Linked DNA regions of Labrenzia sp. PHM005. Each later gene encodes a partner of the first gene's protein in a complex. Links are inferred from orthologs where the notes say so. Each region holds a gene or a part of one and is shown on either strand. Other genes may lie near its edges.

Region 1 (7,265 bases):
GATTTCCGTCTGCGCGGGCGGGCTGACCGGATTGATCTGATGACCTCCGGGTCGTTGGCCGTGATTGATTACAAGACCGGGCAAGTGCCGTCGCAGAAACAGGTAGATGCGCTCCTGTCGCCGCAGTTACCCCTGGAAGCTGCCATGATCCAGCGCGGAGGTTTCAAGGATGTTCCTGCTGGAGAGCCTATCGGGGAACTTCTTTACCTCCAGCTCAAAGGTGGAACAGAACCGGTTCTGGAAGTTGGCCGGAACCCGAAGGACACTGCACTGGAAGAATTGATAGAGGATGCCTGGCAGCGGCTGGAACAGTTGATCGCCCACTATGCCAAGGAAGAAACTGGGTATCTCTCCCGCGCCCGGGTGATGCAGGGCCGGCAAATGGACGGGCCCTATGATCACTTGGCACGTGCCCAGGAATGGGCGCTTGGCGGGGAGGATCCGGCATGAGCGGATTTCAGATCCCGGATTTGACGCGCCAGCGGCAAGACCTCGCCTCCCGCCCGCGCGCCTCGGCCTGGGTGAGCGCAAATGCGGGTTCCGGCAAAACCTTCGTTCTGTCGCGCCGGGTGGTGCGGCTGCTGCTGGACGGCACAGATCCCTCGCGCATTTTGGCGCTGACCTTCACCAAGGCAGCCGCCGCTGAAATGGCGACCCGTGTCTTCAAGATCCTCGGCACCTGGGTGACCATGGACGACGCGGATCTTGCCAAGGAGCTGTTCGAGATCGAGGGACGGCAGCCGGACGCAGCCCGGATCGTAATGGCCCGGCGCCTGTTTGCCCGGGCACTCGAAACACCGGGCGGCCTCAAAATCCAGACCATCCATGGTTTTTGTGAAGCGCTGCTGCATCAGTTTCCGCTGGAGGCCAATGTCGCCGGCCACTTCAATGTGCTCGATGACCGCATTGCTGCCGAGTTGATGGCCGAAGCGCGTGCGAGTGTCTTGTATAAGGCCGAAATGGAGCCGGAAAGCCTCTTCGGTGCAGCGCTTGCCTCTGTCATTGATCTGATGAGTGATGGCGGGGCGCAGAAGGCACTTGATGAACTGATTCAGAATCGGGATGCGTTTCGCCGCTGGACGGTGGATGCCGGCGGTCTGGAACCTGCTCTTGCCGAGCTCGCGGAGGACCTCGACGTTGATCCCAAACTTCAGATCTCTGAATTCGATCATCGCTTCCGCTCCGAATGCCCAATCGATCTGAACATCTGCTTGAGTTACGCCGAAGCACTGAACACCGGCACCAAGACCGATCAGGGCAGGGCGGATGCGCTGGTGGCCGCAAACCGGCAAACTGATCCGGATGTTTTCCGGGAGGCCTGGCTACCGGTGTTCCTGACCGGAAAATTAGAGCCGCGCAAATCGCTGGCGACCAAGAAAGTGGCTGAAGCCTTCCCCGAGATGGTTGAGGCGTTGATTGCCGAACAGGGCCGTCTGCTGGATCTTCTGGACGGCCGCCGCAAGGTGCTGACTTATGAAGGAACGGCTTCGCTTCTAAGGCTCGCCGACGCCGTCATCACCTATTACGAGCGGGCCAAGACGGCCAAGGGTTATCTCGATTTTGAAGACCTGGTGGTCAAAACAGCAACACTGCTGGCCAAGTCCGATGCCGCACAATGGGTGCAGTATAAACTTGATCAGGGGCTCGACCATATCCTTGTTGATGAGGCGCAGGATACCAGCCCGCGCCAATGGGAAGTGGTCAACGCGCTGGCCTCCGAGTTCTTCGTCGGCGACAGCGGACGGGAGAAAGTGCGCACTCTCTTTGCCGTCGGCGACGAAAAACAGTCGATCTATTCATTCCAGGGCGCGGTTCCGGCCTATTTCGATGCCATGCGGCGGGCGTTTTCCGGTCAGGCAGAACGGGCGGAACAGGAATTCCATTCGGTCAACCTGCAGCTTTCTTTTCGCTCCACGCCGGATGTTCTTGGTGCGGTTGATGAGGTCTTCAAAGACGAGAACGCCTATCAAGGGCTGTCTCAGGAGGGTGTGGCGCCGGTGCACGAGGCCATCCGCCGGGATCCGGGCATTGTCGACATTTGGCCACTGGAAGCTGAAGCCGAGATAACCGAGCCGGACGATTGGCGGTTACCGGTGGATCATGTCGGCTCCGGCAGTCCGATGTTGAAGGTTGCCAAGCGGATCGCGTCAACCATCGCCGGATGGATGCGCGACGGAACGGCTGATCCAGGTGATGTGATGATCCTCGTGCGCAAGCGCGGGCCTTTTGTGGAAGCGCTGAACCGGGAGCTGAAAAACCTCAGCATTCCGGCGGCTGGCTCGGATCGTCTCATCCTGACCGATCACATCGCCGTTCAGGATCTTGCCGCACTCGGCCGCTTTTTGTTGCTGCCGGAGGACGATCTGTCCCTTGCCGCGGTCCTAAAAAGCCCGTTGTTCGATCTGGACGATACGGATCTTTTGGAAGTTGCCCGCGAAACGGATGAGACAATCCGGCCGGGCACACTGTGGCAGATGCTGGTCAAACGGTCAGAGACGTCACCGAAGTGGCAAACCGTGCGCAGTCAGCTGGAAGACTGGCGCGCCCGGGCCGACTTTGTGCCGCCTTATGAGTTTTATGCCCGGCTACTGGGCGCTGATGGCGGACGGCAGGCATTTCGGCGCAGACTTGGCGTCGAGGTCGACGACGTGCTGGATGAATTTCTTGCGCTGACCATTGCCTACGAACAAGCTGGGACACCGGGACTGGAAGCGTTCCTTGCCTGGATGGCAGCGGCGCCAACAGAAATCAAACGCGAGCTGACCAACACCAAGGGCATGGTCCGGATCATGACCGTGCATGGGTCAAAAGGCCTGGAGGCGCGGATTGTTATATTGGTGGACCCCGGGGCCGCGCCGGTCAGCGCGATCCACGATCCAGCGTTTTTGCCACGTCCCCGACTTGAAAATGATCTGCTGCCGCCAGCCCTTGTCTGGCTGCCGCCAAGAACTGGGCGGATCGCCTGGCACGATGAGGCGGTCGATACGCTCCGGCAGGGACAGGAAGAAGAATACCGGCGCCTCCTTTATGTCGCACTGACACGGGCCGAAGACCGGTTGGTTGTCTGCGGCTGGGAGCCGAAACGTGGGGCGCATGAAAGCTGCTGGTATTCTCTTGTTTCCAGTGCCTTGAAACCGCAAGCCCGTGAGTTGACGAATGCAGCGGGCGAAGTCGCCGGATGGCGTTGGCAAAAGGATCCTGACAGCCCCGGTGCGCCCCAAGGGCGCGGAGCACACGGCACTGAAAACAATGACGTTTCAGACGTGGTTCTGGACTTGCCGGATTGGGCGCATCAGCCGGTCAAACCTGTGCCAAAGAAGACCCGCCTCCAGCCCTCACGGGCCTTTGAGGCGATGGAAGACAAAGAAGGTGTTGAACCTGTAACGGCACTTGCTCGGCTTTCTGCCGGGCGCCAGCCAGACTCCTGGCCGCTGGAGCGTGGCCGTTTGGTGCACCGTCTCCTGGAGCTGTTGCCTAATCTGCCGGATGGTGAGCGCATGACAGCCGCCAGAAAGTTCTTGGATCAGTCCCTCAAACCAGAATTTATCTCGTTCAAGGAACCGTTGCTGACGGAGCTGAAGGAGGTACTGGAAAATCCGGCGTTCGTTTCTGTGTTTTCACAGAACGCGCGGTCAGAAGTGTCATTGACGGGAACGATTCGCGCGCATGACGGCACCGAAGTCGAAGTTTGGGGCCAAATCGACCGGCTGATTGTGGATGAAAACGAAGTTGTGATTGTGGATTACAAGACCAACCTCCGTCCGCCGGAGAATGCAGCTGAAATCCCATTGGAGTACCGCGCGCAGCTTAGTGTTTACAGGCAGTTGCTGAAACAGATTTATCCAGAAAAGCGCATCTGCGCGTATTTGCTTTGGACCTCCGCACCGAGCTTGATGGAGATTCCGGAAAATCTGCTTGAGGAAACATTCGCAGGTTTGTCACCTGATGGTCGATCCGCTTGACGCAGGCGCTCCGGCTACCTACGTTCCTCCCAACTGGCATACCTTTATTGGGTATGTGTGAAGCAACCAACCACGAGATGTTGTAATGGCTACCACCCAAGTCACCGATGCTTCCTTCGAAGCTGATGTTCTGAACTCCGATGAGCCTGTTGTTGTCGACTTCTGGGCTGAGTGGTGCGGTCCATGTAAAATGATCGCCCCGGCTCTGGAAGAAATCTCCGAAGAGATGAACGGCCAGGTGAAAATCACCAAGCTGAATATCGATGAGAACCAGGACATGGCCATGAAATATGGCGTTCGCTCTATCCCTATGCTGATCCTCTTTAAAGGTGGTGAGCCGATGGCAACTCAGGTGGGCGCAGCGCCGAAAGGCAAGCTCTCTGATTGGATCAAAAGCGCCCTTTAAGGCCGAAGACGCGATTGCCGCTGAGCGCAGTAGGCGAAGAAAATGCGGAACCGGCGGATTTGCGTGATGCGATCCGCCGGTTCCTCTTTGAATTCGCTCCGCTCGCACGTATAAGCATCCGCAAGAAGTGTCTCAGTCAGACGGAACACCCATGAGCGACGAAAACAAATCCCCGGAAGACCAGCCGGAAGTACAGACTGCGGAACCGGAAGGCGCCAATGGCGCTGGTGCGGCTCCAGAAGAAAATGCGGTTGATCCGGTAGAGGCCCTGATGGCCGAAAACGCAGACCTGAAGGACCGGGCGCTGCGCACTATGGCGGAAATGGAAAACCTGCGCCGCCGGACAGAAAAAGAAGTCAAAGATGCTCGCCAATATGCTGTCTCCAGCTTTGCGCGGGACATGCTGACGGTTTCCGACAATCTCCGCCGGGCTCTGGAAGCCCTTCCGGAAGACGATCGAAAAAACGCCGATGCGGGGATTGCCGCATTGATTGATGGCGTGGAGATGATTGAACGCGATCTCTTGAAACAGCTTGAGAAGAACGGCGTCAGCAAGCTGGACCCGGAAGGCAGCAAGTTCGACCCGAACTTCCATCAGGCCATGTTTGAAGTGCCCAACACTGAGGTTCCGAACAACACAGTTGTTCAGGTCGTACAAGCTGGCTACGTCATTGGCGAGCGGGTTCTGCGTCCGGCCATGGTCGGCGTCTCCAAGGGCGGCCCGAAAGAAGCTCCAAAACCCGATGCTCCGGCAGATGCGGGCCAGACGGTCGACAAGAGCGCTTAATTGCTTCTTGTACTGGATTGAATTGAGCCGCCCTTCCGGAAATGAGGGGCGGTTCTTTGTTTGGAAAAGGCTCTATCCATGTTGCTGCAGCTGCTGGACTACCTCGGTGTTGCTGTTTTTGCAGTCACCGGCGGAATTATGGCATCCCGCAAGCAGCTGGATATTATTGCTTTTTTGTTTTTTGCAACACTGACCGGGATTGGCGGGGGCACCCTTCGTGATTTGCTTCTGGGCGTGCCAGTCTTTTGGGTGGTCAACGAAACATACCTCGTTGTCTGTCTGATCGTCAGCGTGCTGGTCTGGTTCTTCGCCAACAAGATCGAAAAACTCAGCAAACCACTGCGCTGGGCAGATGCAGTCGGGATTTCGGCCTATTCCGTGATGGGTGCGGCCAAGGCGATCAGCGTGGGGGATGCGGTGCTGGTTGCCGTCTTAATGGGCGTGGCGACAGCAACATTTGGCGGCGTGTTGCGGGATACCATCGCCGGAGAGCCGTCTTCGATCGTCAAATCGGAGATCTATGTCAGCGCAGCGTTTGCTGGCGCCGGGAGTTATGTCCTTTTGACGGTAGTCGGTGTTGTGCCCTGGGCGGCCGCAGTTCTCGCCGGAGGCATAGCCTTTGTTCTAAGGGGCGGTGCGATCCATTTTGGCTGGACTTTGCCCGGTTATGGGCAGAGCAAAGCTCAATAATTCCGCTTCAGTCGTTGTCATTTTGTTGAAGGCTGGCGGCCTGAACATCAAAGAAGTTCCAGATGTGCTGACCGACCGGCCCCAAAGACTGATTGGCGCGTTTTGACAGGCATATTGGCAGTACAACCTCGCCAAGCGTGGGCAGAACCACTAGGCGGTCACTGTTGATCTCCTCTTCAACCATATGCCGGGGAACCCGCCCCCACCCTAATCCGGAACAAATGAGATCTTTTTTTGCGCTTAGGTCTGTGACGTACCACTTCTGCGCTTCGTCGAGCAGTCCGGCATCAGGGGATTTGTCGTCTGAGGATTTGACGACCACTTGAGGGTGACGGATCAGATCAGTGCGGGTGATGGCATCGGGCTGCTCGTTGATCAATTCCCGCGAAATCAACAACGGCACGTCGATCGTATCGATTGGTTTGTAATCAAGCGACGCATTGCGGACCGGTGCCGCAAACACGGCAACATCCACCTTTTCAGCCAGCAGCATGCGCTCGCCTGAGGCGACTTCAAATTCCAGATGAATGCTTGTTGCCGGGAAATTGGAACGCAGCGATTTCAGCAGGCCTGTGAGCTGTTTGGTTGGGAAAATGCTGCTAACACCGAGCGCCAATTCAGTTTCAGTTTCTCCCTTCAACTCTTCTACAAATGCATCAAAGGCCTGTGCTTGCCCCAAAAGGATGCGAATGCGGGAGAGAAGAATTCGGCCTTCCGGGGTCAACTCGGGGCGGTATTTGGAGCGGTCGAAGATCTGGATCTGATAAAAGTCCTCTACTTGCTTGACCGAATAGGAAACCGCAGAACGCGCCTTGTTCAGCTTTTCACTGGCCAACTGGAAACTGCCTGTTTCGCAAATGGTGTCGATGACATCGAGATGATCGAGGTTCGGCATGGTCTAAAAATATGACCGTATTGATCAAAAAGCTATGCTTTTTCCTGACCGAAATGAAGGATACGTCAGTTCAACACACTGATTTTGATAGGAGTTGAACATGAAAACTGTAGTTATTGGTGGTACCGGCTTGGTTGGCACCGAAATTGTTAAATTGCTGGGCCAGGATCATGACGTCATTGCCGTTGGCAGAACCAGTGGCGATCTACAAGTTGATATCGAAAGCAAAGACTCGATCAAAGCGCTGTTTGAGAAAGTGGGACCAGTCGACGCCATTGTTGTCGCGGCGGGTGACGGCGTAATGGGGCGTTTTGATGATGAAAGCGATCATGCCTACGACCTGGCGCTAAAAAGCAAGGTCATGGGCCAGGTAAACGTGGTCCGGGTTGGGCACAAATATCTGAAAACCGGCGGCTCGATTACCTTGACCTCGGGTTCGGTTGCCAAAAATCCGATGCCCAACACGGCTGCTATTGCAGCTGGGGTCGGGGCTATTGATGCCTTTGTTGCAACGGTTGCTCTCGA
Region 2 (7,313 bases), 2.4 Mb from region 1 along the record:
TTTAGAAAGACCCAATAAGCTGAAGGTCTGAGACCCATGGAAAAAGTTCCGATGACCTCCGCCGGGTACACCATGCTCCAAGAAGAGCTGAAAGAGCGTACCGGTACTGAGCGCCCGCGAATTGTCGATGCCATCTCTGAGGCACGTGCGCATGGCGACCTATCGGAAAATGCCGAGTATCACGCAGCCAAGGAAGCTCAGAGCCTGAATGAAGGCCGGATTGCGGAACTGGAAGACAAGCTCTCCCGCGCCGAAGTGATCGACGTCAGCAAACTGTCCGGTGATGTTGTAAAATTTGGTGCAACCGTATCTCTCATTGATGAGGACACGGAAGAAGAGAAGAAATACATGATCGTGGGTGACGTTGAATCGGACGTCAAACAAAGCAAGGTCTCGATTTCGTCTCCGATCGCGCGTGCACTGATTGGCAAATCCGTTGGGGACAGTGTCGAAGTTGCAGCGCCCGGTGGTGCCCATTCCTATGAGATCGTTGACGTAAAATACCTCTGATACGTCCGCGACTTAAGAACCAAATTTCCGCCTGAAAAATCAACTTCCCATTGACCCTGGCCGCTTATTCGGCAGAGGTACTTCTATCTGGCCGCGAAAGTCACTAAAGTTGCGGCCATAAAGATGTGGAGGTCTTGGAATGGTTTTTCAGGCGATCGGTTTCTGGTTGTTGGTGCTGGCCATCCCTTTGTGGGCCTACCGGTATTACCTATCTTTCCGATTGGAACCCCGTGAGCGCGATGCCTTTAAGCGCCTGCTTCAGCGGGCCGATGAAAAGGCACTTGTATTTGCCATCAAGCTGTTTGGTTTCCTTGTCGCCTTGAGTGCCAGCGTCTTGGCTTTGATCGCCCTGCTCGGGTATATCAAATACGGCAATTCACAAATTGGCAGCTACCGGGAAGTTGTTCGAAACCGGATCTATTCCGGCGTCGATACGGTCGATAATGCCCTCGACACGTTCCACTATGATCAATGGCTGCCCATAGCGATCCTGATCACCTGCGCCCTGCTCACCATCAGCTTCACGCTCGTGGGAACCGCACTCCGGGACATTTCGCTCTTGCGCCGCCTGCATTCACGCCTGAAAAAGATTGGTAAGGGGAACAAGACTGCCCCCGAAAATCCACAGAACGCTTAAACAATCAGAAATATCAGCCGTCGATCGGAACGACAGGCTCGTCTTTGGTCCGGCGGATCGTCAAAGCTGTGCGCACGCTATCGACGTTGGGCGCGGCCGTCAGCTCCCGGATGACAAAGTTCTGAAACGTCTGCAGATCAGGCGAGACGCATTTCAATAGAAAATCAACCTCGCCCGACAGCATGTAGCTCTCGCGGACGAGCGGCCATTTTTCCACCGTCTGCTCAAAGGCAAGCAAATCTGCTTCAGTCTGACTATGAAGTCCGACCATTGCAAAGGCGGTGACATCATAACCAAGCTGTTTCTCGTCAAGGAGCGTCCGGTAGCCCTGGATCAACCCTGCTTCTTCAAGGGCCCGGACCCGCCGAAGACAGGGCGGCGCAGATATACCGACCCGGCGTGCCAACTCAACGTTGGTCATCCGGCCATCATCTTGCAATTCCTTTAGGATCTGCCAGTCAATGGCATCAAGGCGCGCTTTCACACCGCTCTCCTTTGGATATTATATCGAGGTGCCGCCATACAGGGCCGGTGAAGGCTAAGCATGAGGTTCCGGAGGACTTGAGATTCATACACAAACGTGTTTCTTCGGTGCCGAGTTATGACTTTTTGCGCGTTTGTGCAAGACTATAACAAAATTGCGCACAATCTTGAAAGATTCCGACCGGGACACCTTGCAATTTATGCTGAGATCGATGGCATCGCCCAGCACCATTTGGATACTGTCAGATGGCAAGGCGGGCGACGTGGCTCAATGTGTCGGAGTCGCCGAAGCACTCCACCTGCCCTATGAAATGCGAACCGTAGCACCTAAGCCGCCCTACTCCTGGTGGCTGCCCTATGGCCCGTTTCCTCCGAAAGATCGCGAAACGCATGCAGACAGCCCAATAGCGCCGCCCTACCCCGACATTGCCCTCGCCTCCGGACGCCGGGCTGCTGCCTATCTGAAGCGTGTCAAAAAAGCTTCCGGCGGCAAGACCTTCACGGTATTTTTAAAAGACCCCAGAACCGGTCCGGGAAGTGCCGACCTCATTTGGGTGCCGGAGCACGATAAACTGCGTGGCCTAAACGTTCTGGTCACCCCCACATCGCCACATAAGTTTTCGGCAAGCCGCCTGGCAGAATTGAAGTCCGAACCATTTCCGGAGATTGATTCCCCGCCAGCCCCTAAAGTTGCTGTTTTGCTCGGCGGGGACAGCCGTCACCACACCTTCACTGAATCTGACCAAAAGCGATTTATTGACGGTTTGAGACAGATGGCCACCGATGACCAGGCTCATTTCCTGATCACGGTTTCCCGGCGCACGCCTGCCGACTTAGCGAAGGCCGTCGAGGAGTTGGCAATCAGCGGCGGACACTATTTTTGGGCAGGGGACGGCCCCAATCCCTATGGCCACTTCCTTGCAAAAGCCGACGCCTTTGTTGCAACGGCCGATTCCACAAACATGATCGGCGAAGCAACCTCGACCGGACGGCCAATTCATGTGTTCCATCCAAGCGGTGGTCACGACAAAATCACCCGGTTTTTGGGGACTTTGGAACAGCTCGGCTGTGTTCACCCCTTTCCAGGACCGATGAAAACCACTACCTACGAGCCGATTGATGCTACGCCTGTGATCGCGGAACGGATTCTGGCAGACTACAGCGCGCTTCACCATGCCGGAACGCCCTCATCTGGGGAAGAACATCCAGCAGTCACGGTTGAGACAAGAAAAACGGATTAAACTACGCCCATGAGTACACAGCACAGCAAACTCTTGATCGTCGGCTCCGGCCCTGCTGGTTATACCGCTGCGATTTACGCAGCCCGCGCGATGATCGAGCCGACCCTAGTGTCCGGTATCCAGCCAGGCGGTCAGTTGACCATCACCACGGATGTTGAGAACTACCCCGGATTCGCTGATCCGGTGATGGGCCCTTGGCTCATGGAGCAAATGCAGAAGCAGGCTGAAAATGTCGGCACAAAGATGGTCTATGACACCATCATCAAGGCCGACCTCTCCGAACGCCCCTTCCGCCTGGAAGCAGACAGCGGCACGACGTTCACCGCTGATGCGCTCGTGATTGCCACCGGCGCACAGGCCCGCTGGCTCGGCCTTCCCTCTGAGCAGGACTATATGGGTGCTGGCGTCTCAGCCTGCGCCACCTGTGACGGGTTCTTCTACCGCAATAAGGAAGTTGTTGTTGTCGGTGGTGGCAATACAGCTGTTGAAGAGGCGCTTTACCTCGCCAACCTTGCGTCCAAAGTAACCTTGGTGCATCGCCGCGACAGCCTGCGCGCAGAGAAGATCCTGCAGGACCGTCTGTTTGCCCACGAGAAGATCGACATCATCTGGGATCACCAGGTCGACGAAATCCTTGGAGGCGGTGAACCGAAAGCCGTGACTGGTGTGCGGTTGAAGAACACGCAAACTGGCGACCATCAGGAAGTTTCCGCCGACGGCGTCTTCATCGCAATCGGCCACGCACCTTCTGTCGAGCTGTTCAAGGACCAGTTGACGCTAAAGTCTAACGGCTATCTGGAAACAGCTCCAGATTCCACGAAGACCTCCATTCCGGGTGTCTTTGCTGCAGGTGATGTCACCGATGACATCTACCGCCAGGCTGTGACCGCAGCCGGCATGGGCTGCATGGCAGCTTTGGAAGCTGAAAAGTTTCTTGCCAAGCAAGAAACTGCGAGCACGCAACAAGCTGCGGAATAGCACAGTAATCCCAGATGAATGGATAGGGGATTGTGATGGATTGGGACAAATTGCGTATCTTTCATGCGGCCGCTAAAGCGGGCAGCTTTACCCATGCGGGCGATACGCTTCACATGAGTCAATCCGCCGTCAGCCGCCAGGTCAGTGCGCTTGAGCATGATCTGGGGGTGCCCCTGTTCCACCGCCATGCCCGCGGGCTTTTGCTAACAGAGCAAGGCGAATTGCTCTACCGCACTGCCAGCGACGTGCTGATGAAGCTGGAAGCAGTGCAATCAAGCCTGACGGACAGCAAGGAAAAACCGTCCGGCACATTGCGTGTGACAACGACTGTTGGCCTCGGCTCAACCTGGCTTGCCACGCGCATCCGGAGTTTCATTGACATCTATCCGGATGTGAACCTGCAGCTGATCTTCGATGATGATGAGCTTGACCTCGGCATGCGTCAGGCAGATGTTGCAATCCGTTTGCGCCAGCCAACCCAGCCGGATCTGATCCAGCGCAAGCTGTTCACGGTGCATTTTCACGTCTTTGCATCACCGGATTATATCCAGCGGTTCGGCGCGCCCTCGACAATCGAAGAGATTGACGACCATCGCATCATCACTTTCGGTGAGCAGGCCCCCGCCTATCTGCGCTCAATGAACTGGCTGGTGACTGCTGGCCGCGCTGACGGTAGTCCCCGGAGGTCTGTGCTTCAGGTCAACAACATTATCGCCATCAAACGGGCGGTTCAGACCGGCGCGGGCATTGCCATGTTGCCGGACTACATCATCGACAGCGGGGCCAACTTGGTTCCCGTTCTTGCCGAGCAGGAAGACAAGGTGCCGTCTTTTGACACCTATTTCGTCTATCCCTCGGAACTGAAGAACACCGCCCGTGTCACCGCTTTCCGGGAATTCCTGCTGCAGAACGCTCAAAAATGGGTCTATTGATTCGAACAATCGGCGGTAAATGGCCGTCCGCATCAAAACATCTTACTTGGCTAGAATGAGAGATTTCGAGGCAGACCACCTGTCCACTTCGTCAGCATCCACCCCAAAACTCCGCAAAGAACACCGGATCTTTGCTGCAGCGCACACTATTTAATTCAGTACGGACACGCCGAAAGTACGGAAAAACAAGGGAAATTGGGAGCTCTGCGCAATTTGCATAGCAGATCTGCGCAACTGCCTCTTGTTTATGCAGCTTGTGCACTGCATATAAGCATCACTGTTGGTCACACGGGTGTCACGTCCTCCTCCCAGTGATACCCAGACCAGCTGTTCCCCTCTGGAAGGTGATTCCACTGATTACAGTGAATCAATTCAAACTGCCGGGTCTTTGACCCGGCATTTTTTTTGCCAAATTCAGGTATCCGTGTTTGGAACTAAAGCGCATCTCAATAAATTGCGACGCGCTCTAGACGCTGGCAGGCTGCGCCGCAGAACCTGCAGGAACAGCGGACCGAATGATCGGGACATCATCAATGGGAATCGGCTGTCCAATAAAATAGCCTTGCGCATAGTGGCACCCGCAATTGGACACAAAGTCCAATTGGCTGGCGTTCTCCACGCCTTCGGCCGTACAGGTCATATCAAGATTACGGGCAAGCGCTGCCAAGGTGCGCAAAATGGAAGCACTGCCTTCGCTGGTATCGACTTCAGAGACGAACCTGCGATCTATCTTCAGCTTGTTGAAAGGGAGATCCTGAAGGTATCCAAAAGAGGAAAAGCCAGTCCCAAAATCATCTAGAGCCAGGGTCAGGCCCGCATTCCGCAGTTTGCGTAAATCCTCGTGTGCACCCGAGCCCGCTGACATCACGACACTTTCTGTCACCTCGAGTTCAAGCCTGTGCGGGGGTATCCCATACGCCTGCAAGCCATTAGTGACTTTCTCCACGAATTGCCCATTGCCTAACTGGAGAACAGACACATTGACACACGCGTAAAGGCCGTCCGGCCAACTCGAAAGCGCCTTCAAGGCCTCTGTCAGAACGAAGTCCCCGACTTCGGATATCAAACCAATTTCTTCAGCCAACGGAATGAAGTTCGATGGCGGCAAGTAATGTGCGTCATCCTTATTCCAGCGCACAAGCGCTTCAAAATGGTCTACGGATTTGTTTTCGAGGTTCAAAATCGGCTGACAATAGACATCTAAACCCCTGTCCCGCACTACCTGAATGAGTGCACTTTTGGTCTGCCGCCGCTCTGCTTCTTCCCGAGCAATTTCCAAGTTATAAAAACGGTACGTGGATGTTTTTTCGGCTTTGGCTTTGTACAGCGCCAAATCTGCGCGCGACAGAATTTGTTCAGATTCGGTGTAACCGGGCAGGATTGTCGCAATCCCGACACATAGACCGCTGTTGATCACCAAACCGCCAAGATCGACGGGCGCTGCAAACTGAGTGCAAAGGCTTTTGGCAATGTGGTGTACGTCCGCTTCACTCGTTGAAGTCATAATCAGCGCAAATTCATCTCCTCCAAGCCGCGCTGCATGATCTCCTCCAGAAGCAATAGCCCTGAGAACCTCGCCTACATGTTTAAGCAAACGGTCTCCGACAATATGCCCGAAACTGTCATTCACCGCTTTGAAGTCGTTCAGATCGATGAGCAACAAAAACTGATCGTCAACGTCCTCCCTGTGCGCTTTTGCTAACGCCGTGTCTAGGGCGTTTTTAAAAGACAAGCGGTTCGCCAGTTCCGTCAGAGTGTCAGTTTCCGCTGCTTTTTTGACACGTTGGTCCGCGATCGCCTTTTCAGTCACATCTTCATAAGTTTCCACCCAACCTCCGTTGGGCATTGGTGCGGCTGAAAATGACAAAATCCGGCCACTGACCAAATGAATGAGGGACCGCACATGAGTTTCAGGCCAATCCTTGCCTGGCGAACTTAGGTTCGTCCCATTGTGAAAGTCCGAGATGACCGCACCGGCGCGGTAGCTGTTGTAATCTTCACTTGAAACGCCTGGTACAAGCCGATCCTTGGATAAACCCGTAATTTCTGGAACCTTTGTATTGCAGAAGCGAAGGTTGCCATCGGCATCAAAAGCACTGACACCCTGAACCACAGATGCCAGTGTCACTTCGAGTTCCTCTGACCGAAGGCGGGCTTCTTGTTCTTGCTCAGCTAGTTTTTTTGCGAGAGTTTTCTCTTCCGTTACATCCCAATTAACACCAACCGCTTCAACGACCTTACCGTCGTCATCTTCTACAAAATCGCAGTGGGCGGTAATCCACCGGATAGTTCCATCGCGCAATATGATCCTGAATTCTGTGGCAAACGGCGATTTATGCTCATATGCGGTAACAAATGCCTCTCGCGCAGCACCTAAATCCCTTGGATGAACAGTTTTTTCCCAATCATTAAACTCACCATGGAACGTCGCTGGATCGACATCAAACAATTTGAACATGGCCTCATCCCAGATCAGCCGGTTGGCATCCATGTCAAATCGCCAAATAGCTATTCCTGCTGAAGACCGCGCGA

The links.
Region 2: the proteins of trxA (region 1) and trxB are in contact, whole or in part, in a crystal structure (PDB 1F6M), measured with the Escherichia coli proteins. The link is inferred for Labrenzia sp. PHM005 from one-to-one orthologs.

The regions. Positions count from the first base shown.
Region 1 is NZ_CP041191.1:285,874-293,138, reverse strand. What follows is about bases 3,004-5,707. They hold trxA (thioredoxin), read left to right. Parts: upstream 3,004-4,047; coding sequence 4,048-4,368; downstream 4,369-5,707. Other genes in these bases: FJ695_RS01515 (trimeric intracellular cation channel family protein), read left to right, coding at 5,234-5,707; grpE (nucleotide exchange factor GrpE), read left to right, coding at 4,520-5,155; addA (double-strand break repair helicase AddA), read left to right, coding at 3,004-3,962. Also shown: double-strand break repair protein AddB, read left to right, coding at 1-450; more of addA, read left to right, coding at 447-3,003; more of FJ695_RS01515, read left to right, coding at 5,708-5,845; FJ695_RS01510 (LysR family transcriptional regulator), read right to left, coding at 5,853-6,740; FJ695_RS01505 (short chain dehydrogenase), read left to right, coding at 6,841-7,265. UniProt on the Escherichia coli protein: Participates in various redox reactions through the reversible oxidation of its active center dithiol to a disulfide and catalyzes dithiol-disulfide exchange reactions.
Region 2 is NZ_CP041191.1:2,667,681-2,674,993, reverse strand. The notes cover bases 2,113-4,864. They hold trxB (thioredoxin-disulfide reductase), read left to right. Parts: upstream 2,113-2,880; coding sequence 2,881-3,849; downstream 3,850-4,864. Other genes in these bases: FJ695_RS12010 (LysR family transcriptional regulator), read left to right, coding at 3,885-4,781; FJ695_RS12020 (mitochondrial fission ELM1 family protein), read left to right, coding at 2,113-2,871. Outside these bases: transcription elongation factor GreA, read left to right, coding at 37-510; FJ695_RS12030 (hypothetical protein), read left to right, coding at 650-1,147; FJ695_RS12025 (Lrp/AsnC family transcriptional regulator), read right to left, coding at 1,161-1,631; more of FJ695_RS12020, read left to right, coding at 1,831-2,112; FJ695_RS12005 (EAL domain-containing protein), read right to left, coding at 5,248-7,313.